One region of the Bacillus sp. GW823-FHT06A11 genome, then DNA from elsewhere that is predicted to be linked to it. Evidence: riboswitches for the same ligand, from Rfam matches in the RefSeq annotation. Region 1 holds a riboswitch; the other holds the start of a gene.
The links. Region 1 has a riboswitch for magnesium ahead of mgtE (magnesium transporter). Riboswitches for the same ligand answer to the same signal wherever they lie in the genome.

Region 2: linked by a shared signal. The riboswitch ahead of mgtA (magnesium-translocating P-type ATPase) and the one ahead of mgtE (magnesium transporter) in region 1 are both predicted to bind magnesium.

What each region holds. Positions count from the first base shown of each region.
Region 1 covers NZ_JBXAHS010000001.1:3,651-8,686, reverse strand. Annotated here, with positions in the region: partial or broken gene AC1Q8L_RS00030 (Rieske 2Fe-2S domain-containing protein) at 1-447, opposite strand, end outside; gene AC1Q8L_RS00025 (FtsW/RodA/SpoVE family cell cycle protein) at 635-1,756, opposite strand; M-box (ykoK) riboswitch at 1,942-2,118, opposite strand; M-box (ykoK) riboswitch at 2,626-2,791, shown strand; gene mgtE (magnesium transporter) at 3,073-4,401, shown strand; gene AC1Q8L_RS00015 (phosphodiester glycosidase family protein) at 4,558-5,036, shown strand, end outside.
Region 2 covers NZ_JBXAHS010000002.1:630,323-635,358, forward strand. Annotated here, with positions in the region: gene mgtA (magnesium-translocating P-type ATPase) at 1-1,814, opposite strand, end outside; M-box (ykoK) riboswitch at 2,150-2,317, opposite strand; gene AC1Q8L_RS11830 (hypothetical protein) at 2,486-3,025, shown strand; gene AC1Q8L_RS11835 (DUF3932 family protein) at 3,060-3,311, opposite strand; gene rnz (ribonuclease Z) at 3,501-4,424, shown strand; gene AC1Q8L_RS11845 (hypothetical protein) at 4,910-5,036, shown strand, end outside.

The DNA.
Region 1 (5,036 bases):
GTGCATTCCAAGTGGCGTGGAAGAAAGAGAGTTTAAAGGGAGTGTTCTCCATTACATGAAAAGTTTGCCATTCAGGTGGAGTTTCCTCACTATCAGGGTATATCCAAATCAACCCAATTTTTTCTCTTACAGGGTATGAGAAGGTATGAGCAAATTTCGGGATAGGTTTATTGGGTTGGGATGGAATTCTTACACAAGTACCACAACTATCGAATTCCCAACCATGGTAGGGACAGACTAGTTTACCATTTACTACTTGTCCCAGTGATAAGTCAGCGCCACGATGAGGGCAGTAAGGTGATAGAGCCTGAACTTCGCCTTTTTCATCCCGATATAATACAAAATCTTTGCCAGCAACTCTTTTTTTACTGGGATCTTTTTTATATCTTTTACATAACTCACAGCATACCAATTACGTGGGAATACTCTATTTATATTTAGAGTCATTTATTTTCTCCTTCTTTTTTATTCACCTAGTAGATATTAGTGGTGTCTACTGTATACTGTCTATTCTATGCTATAAAATATTTTAAATGTTCGTTTAAAATTAATAAATCTACAGTTTAATCAAATCATTATGAAAGCCTGCATAATCTCTCTAAATGTAACAAAAATGACTAAAGTACAATAGATTTTAAAAAGGAGAAAGTTTTATTTTATCGAAAATTGAGATATTAAGCAATATTCCTATTGCTATTAAATTCACCATTAAAGAACTTCCACCAAAACTTACAAATGGAAATGGAGTACCTGTAAGAGGAAATAGTCCCGTAATACCACCTAAATTTACAACTGATTGCATACCAATCATACATCCTATACCAATTGCTATAAAACTGCCGAATGGATCTACACATAATTGTGCAATTTTTAAGGAGCGAAGTACTATAGTCAAAACTCCAACCAATAGAATAAATACACCAATAAATCCTAGTTCTTCAGAAACTATTGCCATTATAAAATCAGTGTGTGGTTCTGGAAGATAACCTGTTTTTTGTATGCTATTTCCAAATCCACGACCAGTGATTCCTCCAGAGCCCATGGCAATAAAAGAGTTTACAAGCTGGTATCCATTTCCTTGCGCATCAAGAAAGGGATTGAAAATCGTAGTAATACGTGTCTTTTGAACTTCTGATAAACTATATTGAATCAAATAATATAAAATAGGTAACCATAAAATAGAACCGATGGTAGTTCTTTTGATTAGTAGATTTATATTTATTCCTGAACAAAGAAATATGCTAAAACCTATACCTAATATTAAAAGTGCAGATCCTAAATTTGGTTGTTTAAAGATAAGAAAAAAAATTGTAGCTAAAAAAAATAAAAGTTTTCCGATACCACTCCAGTTATTTTTAGCTTGTTCTTGTCGCAATGCAAAAAAACGGGCTGTTACAAGGATTGTTCCTAATTTAAGAAATTCAGCTGGCTGTATTCCAAAGATCCATGATTGAGCATTATTTACCACTTTTCCTTTCCATAAAACCATAATTAATAAAAAAATCCCCCCAACCATAATACAGATTGAGACTATTCGTTTTTTCCATATTTCATATGGGAGTAAAGCACAAATTATTAATCCTATTGTTCCTAAAAGTAGCTTTGTTAATTGAGAATCAACAAAATGTCTACTGTTATAACCGTAATGTTGGACAGCGACAATGGAGCTTGCACTATACATCATGATAATACCTAAAGTACATGTTATGAATAGAGGAAGGAGCAATAGATAATCGAGTTTTAATATTTTTTTCATTTTAATATCCTCCTGATTTAAAACAAAACATAATATTACATTTGCTAATGAATAGAATCTTGTTCTCGTCAATTACTAAATATGACTTTTGTTTAGGAAGATTCTATCGCTTATTCCCTGTTTTTTACGCAAAAATCCCCCTAGTATGTAACTAGAGGGATTCAAAATGGCATGAGTAAATAAGGCTTTTTTCCCTCTAGTAGAGCTTTGGCACTATACAACGTAAAGTAATGAAAATTCATTACTTAGCTATCTTAAGAAGAGCCTTAATCCGACAATTCCTGTTCTACCCATTGGCGTCTTTCGACATTTTTGGGCAATAGCCTGTGTTTGCATAGGAGCCTCACCTAACAGGTTAAGCAATATAAATTTTATGTGTTTGTTTCGTGTAGCAAGCATAAATATATTTTTTTTGCTTGTCAAGCAACCATATTGCTAATTTTATTTGTTTTATTGCTTTATAGTTCTTTGAGAAATGATATGAAAAAATGTCTGTAATCATTCTGTATAAGTACATATTTTTGACTTGTAGTGTATCGTTTGATTAAGTAGTTTAACCATATAAATTTGATAAACAGTAAAGAAGATTTTAATCATAAAAGAAGATTTTTTTGTGAATGTTCTTTTGATATACAGAATGACTAATTATTCATCTTTTGTTATAAAGTTGGAATTTGATTAAAAACAATAAGTTTCATATGTTTTATTACGTTTCTTCGAATTAAATCTATTTGAATTCTATGTTTTTTAAGGGGAATTTTAAATTTATAATAAAATATAATTTCATTTTCTATAAAAGATTTTTTTATGAATGGAATTGAAAGTCAGTTGACAAATATTAAATTCTGGTTTAAATTTTGAAGTAATTCAATAAACTTTGTTAGGTGAGGCTCCTGTATAGAGAAACGCTGCTGCCCAAAAATGTCGAGAGACGCCAATGGGTCAACAGGAACGGTCGGATTAAGGCCCTTCTTAATGTAGCTGGTTATAAAAACCTATGCTATACAGTGCTAAAACTCAACGAGGGAGTGGTATACGATTTGGTAGAAAGGCACCTCTGTGATTTCGGCAGAGCTGTCTTAATAATCATTTATTTGTATTGTGATAAAACCTTTACTCCTTTTTGAGTAAAGGTTTTTCTGTTTAATGTTATTTATTTTTATCTTGTTTATATTCAAAAAGGAGGTAATTCTAAATAATGAATTGATTGCAATGTAACTATTATTGCTCTAATAAAAAATTTTAGACAGATAAAATAAAACAAAACCACTCATGAAACTCTAGAGTCTCCCTTAGCAATATGAGGAGGAGTTAACATGAAGAAATTATTAAAAGAATTACTTGTAACCAAAAATAATTTGGATGCAGAGAAAGTTTTACGTCTTCCGTCGTATGATGTTGCGCAAGAAGTAAAAAGATTTTCAATTGAAGATCAAATCATATTGCTAAATACGATTCCCGTATTAAAAAGCTCTAAAATTCTTCAATATATGAGTGCAGAAGAAAAATATAATATCTTAATTCACTTATCTGAAAACAAAGCTAAAAAGTTACTAAATTTACAACCGATTGATGAATTAGTAGATTTACTTCTAGCGGTTCATCCTGAAAAACAAGCTAAATTAATGGCGTATCTAGACAAAATTACAAAACATAACGTAAAAAAATTGATGAATTTCAAACCTGAAACGGCAGGAAGTCTTGTCACAAGTGATTTTGTTGCAGTTAGAGGAAATTGGTCAGTAAAAATGACATTGAAGTACATTAGGGAACATTCTGAAAATGTAGAATCAATATCTTATAGTTATGTTCTTGATAGTCATGGTTATCTTGAGGGAATCGTTTCCATACATGAGTTATTACTAGCAGCAGATGAAGAGATATTATCTACTATCATGATGCCAGAGGTAATTTCAGTACATGCTGAAGTTGACCAGCAAGAAGTTGTAAAAAAGCTACTAAATTATAATTTAGCAGCCATACCTGTGATAACAGTAAATAATAAAATGATTGGTATTATAACATTTGATGACGTAATGAATGTTATGGAAGCAGAAGCTACAGAAGATATTCAAAAGTTAGGCGGAAGTGAACCGTTGAATCAATCTTACTTTGAAGCTAGCGTTTGGAGTATTTTCTTCAAACGTCTACCATGGTTATTACTTCTTTTTGTTGCTGAGGCATATACAGGTACAGTATTAAAGTATTTTGAAGACGAAATTGAAACTGTAGTTGCCCTTGCTTTCTTTGTTCCATTATTAGTAGGTACTGGAGGGAATACAGGAACACAGGTTGTAGCAACAATTACTCGTGCAATTGGTATTGGAGAGGTGAAATTTAAAGACATTTTCCGTGTAATGAAAAAGGAATTTGCAATAGGTATGCTTCTTGGACTTGCACTTGGGATAGCTGGGCTCACTCGTGCTTATATGTTAGGAGTTGGAACAGAAGTTGCACAAGTTGTAGCAATTACTTTATTATTTATTGTTATTTGGGCCTCTCTTGTAGCAGCTGTTTTACCTTTGATTCTAAGAAAATTAAAACTAGATCCTGCAGTTGTTTCAGGTCCATTTATTACAACATTTGTTGACGGAACAGGATTAGTAATTTATTTCATGGTTGCAAAAATGTTATTAAATTTATAAATATACACTGAAAAAATGAAATTCGGAATAAGTATTTTGCCCTAATTGCTAAAATATAGCGGGGAATTCAGGCATGATGAAATCAAACACCTTTGTCTTTATTAAAAAATATTTTAAAAGATTCATTGAATGTAATTAATACCGGAGGATAAAACTATGAAACATCTAAGAAAAATCTTCAAACGAATTTTGCTTCTATTGTCTATTTTCATGCTTATTGGCATAGGAATATTATTTGGTACTAGCTATGGCCGGGAGCTTCGCATAACAATGGCTGGGAGTATACTAACTTCTCAGCATCCACAATATGCGAAGTATACATTCCTATCCCAAAAGGAACTAGATAAATTGCAAGATAGAATTAATCATCCAAAATGGTCAAATAGTGATGAGCATATTTATAAAAAAATAGCAGGAAAAAGATTAGAAGAATTTAAAAATCAGCCATTAGAAATTGATGTAGAAACGATTAAAAGTAACAAAGATAGTCGCTTTCTTTTTGAAGGAAAATTAGTTACTATTAGCAATCCCTTCAATGTTAAACTTGTTAGCCATCAAGGAACACAGGGCGCTAACAGGGGAGAAAAAATTAGCGTAATGGCAAAACGTAATCATGCACTTGTTGCTGTGAATGC
Region 2 (5,036 bases), on a different contig from region 1:
GCTTTATCTGGTAAAGAATCAATCTCGTAACCGAGGATTGGTTCGCCGATATCTAATCCAACTTCTTTACAAACTTTTCGTGTAACAATTTCGTTATCGCCAGTTAAAATTTTTACTTGTACACCATGCTTTTGTAATGCTTGAATTGCAGCTGCTGCAGATGGTTTCGGTGGATCTAAAAAGCCGATATATCCAGCGAGAATCATATCAGTTTCGTCTTTTACTGCGTACTCTTTATCATTTATGTTTCTATCTTTTTTATAAGCCACAGCAATAACCCGCATACCTTCACTATTCAATGTCTCGCTTAGTTTTTTGACATTTGAGCGTATTTCCTCAGTGAGTGTAACGATTTTTTTATCCACTTCAGTGTAGTTGCAAATTGATAAAATTTCTTCTACGGCACCTTTACAAACCATTGTATGTTCACCTGAAATATCTTTTACGATGACTGACATACGCCGGCGGGCGAAATCGAATGGAATTTCATCTAGCTTTTGAAAAGCTGATGGGTCAAATGTATTGTTTTCCTCTGTATGCTTAATAACAGCTTTATCTATTAAGTTTTTCAATCCAGTTTGATAGAAACTATTTAAATAGGCAAATTGCAAGACACGATTGCATTTATTTCCACTAGAATCTAAGTGACGAACAAGGACAACTTTATCTTCTGTTAAAGTTCCGGTTTTATCTGTACAAAGAATGTTCATAGCACCTAAGTTTTGAATAGAATTTAGCTGTTTTACAATTACTTTTTGTTTAGACATGTTAACGGCACCTTTAGCTAAATTAGCAGTTACAATCATTGGTAACATTTCAGGTGTAAGACCAACAGCAACGGCAATAGCGAAGAAGAAAGCTTCTTGCCAATCTCCCTTTGTGAATCCGTTAATGAGAAGGACGATAGGCGCCATAATAAGCATGAATGTAATTAAGAGCCAGCTTACTTTGTTTACACCTTTATCAAAGCTTGTTTCTACACGCTTTCCGATTACCTTATTTGCTAAAGAGCCGAAATACGTATCGGTACTTGTTGAGATGACAACAGCTTTTGCGCTACCACTTACAATATTTGTTCCCATGAAGCAAAGGTTTTCCATATCGAGTGGATTGTAATTTTTTTTCATGTTTTTCGGTAAGATATGCTTATTTTCTGTATGGTAGCAGTGTTCGTATTTTTCTATAGGAAGTGCTTCCCCTGTCAAAGAAGATTGATTAACAAATAAATCTTTAGCGGATACAACACGCACATCAGCTGGAACGATATCACCAGCTGAAAGGGAAATAATATCGCCAGGTACAAGCTCTTCAATTGGAATTTCTGTTGTGTAATTTCGATTTAAATTCGTTACATTTTTTGTTTCATGTACAAATCCATTTATTCTAAATACGCTCGCAGTTGTTCGAACCATAGCCTTTAACTTATCGGCAGCTTTTTGAGAACGAAATTCTTGGGAAAACCGAATCGTTGCACTAAGTAGTACCATTGCAGATACGACAATTGTTCCTTGTATGTCATCTGTGAAAAAGGAGAGTGCTCCAAGAGCTAATAAAACGAAAATAAATGGATTTTTAAATGCCAGCAGAAATTGAATGTACCACGGCGCCATTTTATTATGAGCTATTTCGTTCGGACCGTAAAAAGAAAGTCTACGAGCCACTTCTTGTTTAGATAATCCATCTTGTGTTGTTTCTAGAAGTTTTAACGCAGAGATTACATCTTGTGTTGCAACCTCCACTAATAATTCGTTATTTGTTTTCATGCTATCTTGCTCATAAGCATGCTTTGTTTCTTGTCTTTGTAAATTAAACATCGGTAGTTCCTCCTCTGTCATGAAGGAGGAAACAATCTGTTACCTAACTAACTATTTGAAATGGTGAGGAACAGTTTCTTTCCTACCTACATGATGAAATATGAATGTAAAACGTATGGGTATCTGGGCCGAATCATCAATTGCCAACTGTTCCTCACCTCCGTACAATTTAGTAGTTTCTGAATATGCTATGTTTGTTTCATAGTAAGGTGCATATAGACGTAAAAAGACCTTTACTCAAAACGAGTAAAGGTCTGAATTCGCAGTTAAAAGAGTCCACAACAAAGACTGCTAGTAGACATAAATAAAAACAGTTTTTGTGTATGACAAAATACATGCACCTCTCCCTCGTTGAGTTTTAGCACTGTATAGCATAGGTACTGAAACCAGCTACGTTAAAAAAGGCCTTCATTCCGACCTTTCCTGTTGACCCATTGGCGTCTCTCGACATTTTTGGGCAGCAGCGTTTCTCTATACAGGAGCCTCACCTAACAGAGACCATATTCAATTACATGTTGAATGTTAGCACTGTAAAATCGTAGTGTCAATATCTTTTTTATCTGTGTTTTTAAAATATTAAATGGATTTATAATAGATATATGGGATGAAATACATGATATTAATTATAAATAATGTGGAAAATAAATATTTTTATAAAAGGGGAATTTGTAATGGTACCACAAAATTTTATTATAAATATTGAGAATCAAAAGTGGTTGTTTAATGAGCAGGAAGATTTATGTTCTCACGGGGAAATTTATTTAAATGTGGATGGAACGATTATTACACAAACAGGTATGGATGAGGAATGGGGAATAAGTGAATCAGCTCTAGCTCTGTTACGAACTTTAGATAAAGAATATATTTGTGATATTGAAAATGAAGAGGGGCTTATTTTGCACGGATGTGGCACTATGCTCATGTTAGGATGCCCAATTTTAATTCATTGGACTATAAACCATATAGGTGAAAATGTGGTTTTAAAGGATTTTGTCAAAGTTATTTCTACTGATCAAAAGGCTATATACTATGAAGGGCTTCATATAGAAGTAAATGAAAATGAATATAGAAAACAAATTGTTTCTTTTGCGCTACAAGCAAAAGAATTATTCAATAAATCAAGTGAAAAGATAATTTTAGATGAGTTTGATCAAAGTATGTATACAGACTTGTGGACGGAATATAATCATTTGCTAAATAAGTATAAATAAAAAAGCACTGTAACCAGTGCTTTTTTATTATAGATTACGAGATTGTAGGGTTTTCAAAAATAACAATCTCTGAACTGTTTGTAGTTGAAACGCGTTGGGCGTAATATGTTAAAGCTGAAGAAATATATGCTGGTAACGTATCATTTGTATGTGATGTTGTATATTCATGGATTAATTCCTTTAAAGTTGTCCATTCTAATTGTGCTGGGTGATCAGACACGAAAGAACTTACCCAGCGATCAAATGAAGATGAAAAATCAGTTTGTAAACGAAATACTTCTTTCATAATAAAACGCTCCCTTAAAATGTAGTATAATCATTTTAACACAAAACACGAACGATTGCTAAATTTTTTAAGTATAACGTTCGTGTTATATAGTTGTCTAGATGATTGGTTATGTAAATTCAATTTGCCATTTGAAATAACATTCCGTAAGATGAGAGATAGAGTATATTTAGAGCTGGAGGAAAGAAAGTGGAATTTGTATTTTTAGGAACTGGTGCAGGTGTTCCTTCAAAAGGAAGGAACGTTTCAGCAATTGCTTTACAATTGTTAGAAGAACGAGGACAAACTTGGTTATTTGATTGTGGCGAGGCCACGCAACATCAAATATTACATACATCTGTACGTCCGCGCCGCATTGAAAAAATATTTATTACGCATTTACATGGCGATCATATTTTTGGATTGCCTGGTTTATTAGGTAGCCGTTCATTTCAAGGAGGAACTACGCCTTTAACGGTGTATGGACCGAAAGGAATTAAACAATTTATTGAAGTGGCATTATCGGTAAGTACGACACATGTGAAATATCCACTTGAAGTTGTGGAGATAACAGAAGAAGGTACCGTATTTGAAGATAATGAATTTTATGTAGAAACGAAAAGATTGTCACACGGTATAGAATGTTTTGGATATCGTATTGTAGAGAAAGATATACAAGGTGCTCTTTTAGTTGATAAGTTGCTTGAGATGGGTGTGAAACCAGGTCCAATCTTTAAACGTTTAAAGGATGGAGAAGTAGTTGAATTAGAGGATGGCACGATATTAAATGGAAATGAGTTTATCGGCCCACCTCAAAAAGGAAGAATTATTACTATCTTAGGTGATACGCGATATTGCGAAGCAAGTAGGGAGCTTGCGCAAGATGCAGATGTACTTGTCCATGAAGCGACTTTCGCAGCAGAAGATGAGCAACAAGCGCATGATTATTTTCATTCCACATCTAAGCAAGCTGCGAGCATTGCACTTCAGGCAAATGCGAAGCGATTAATCTTAACTCACATTAGTTCTCGCTATCAAGGAGATACATATAAGGAATTATTGAAAGAGGCAAGAGAGTTGTTTTCTAATACAGAAATAGCGACAGATTTGAAATCATTCCCAGTAGAAAAATAATAATTTTGTAAAAAATGGTAACGGTGGGTTACCATTTTTTTATGTCTAAAAAAATTTAAAAATAAAACTGTTATTATTTTATACTTATACTTGGATGATACAGAAAATTAGAATGGTTTGAATATATACGATAAAAATACGAAATAATGATTATTTAGAAAAACTGTTATATAAGTCAGATGACATACAAGTGATACAAATAGCAGGAATGGACTTTTATTCAGAACTTTTAAAATTCAACAAAAGTAAGCGTTTTATAAAAAACAAGCTATAATGAGGGCAGATTATAATTTATGATAAGTCACATGCTTTTTAGTTATTATCGTAACAAGTGAAGTTGACTAAACCATGAGAGAGTAACATGAGAATTATAATAGGAAAGATATCGCTTGTTTATGCTATCCTTGCAATGGCTTCTGTGTTAAACTTTGGATTGCTACCAGACTTTATTGTGGATTATCTTATATCATTTTTTAATGAAAATAATGCTAAGATTCTTATGTATTATTATAACTGGTATTATTTCAGGTTATATTGGATTACTTTTATTTAAAAATTATCCAATTCATACAGCAGAACAAATTCGTGGTACAACTGGAAAAGCGACAGATG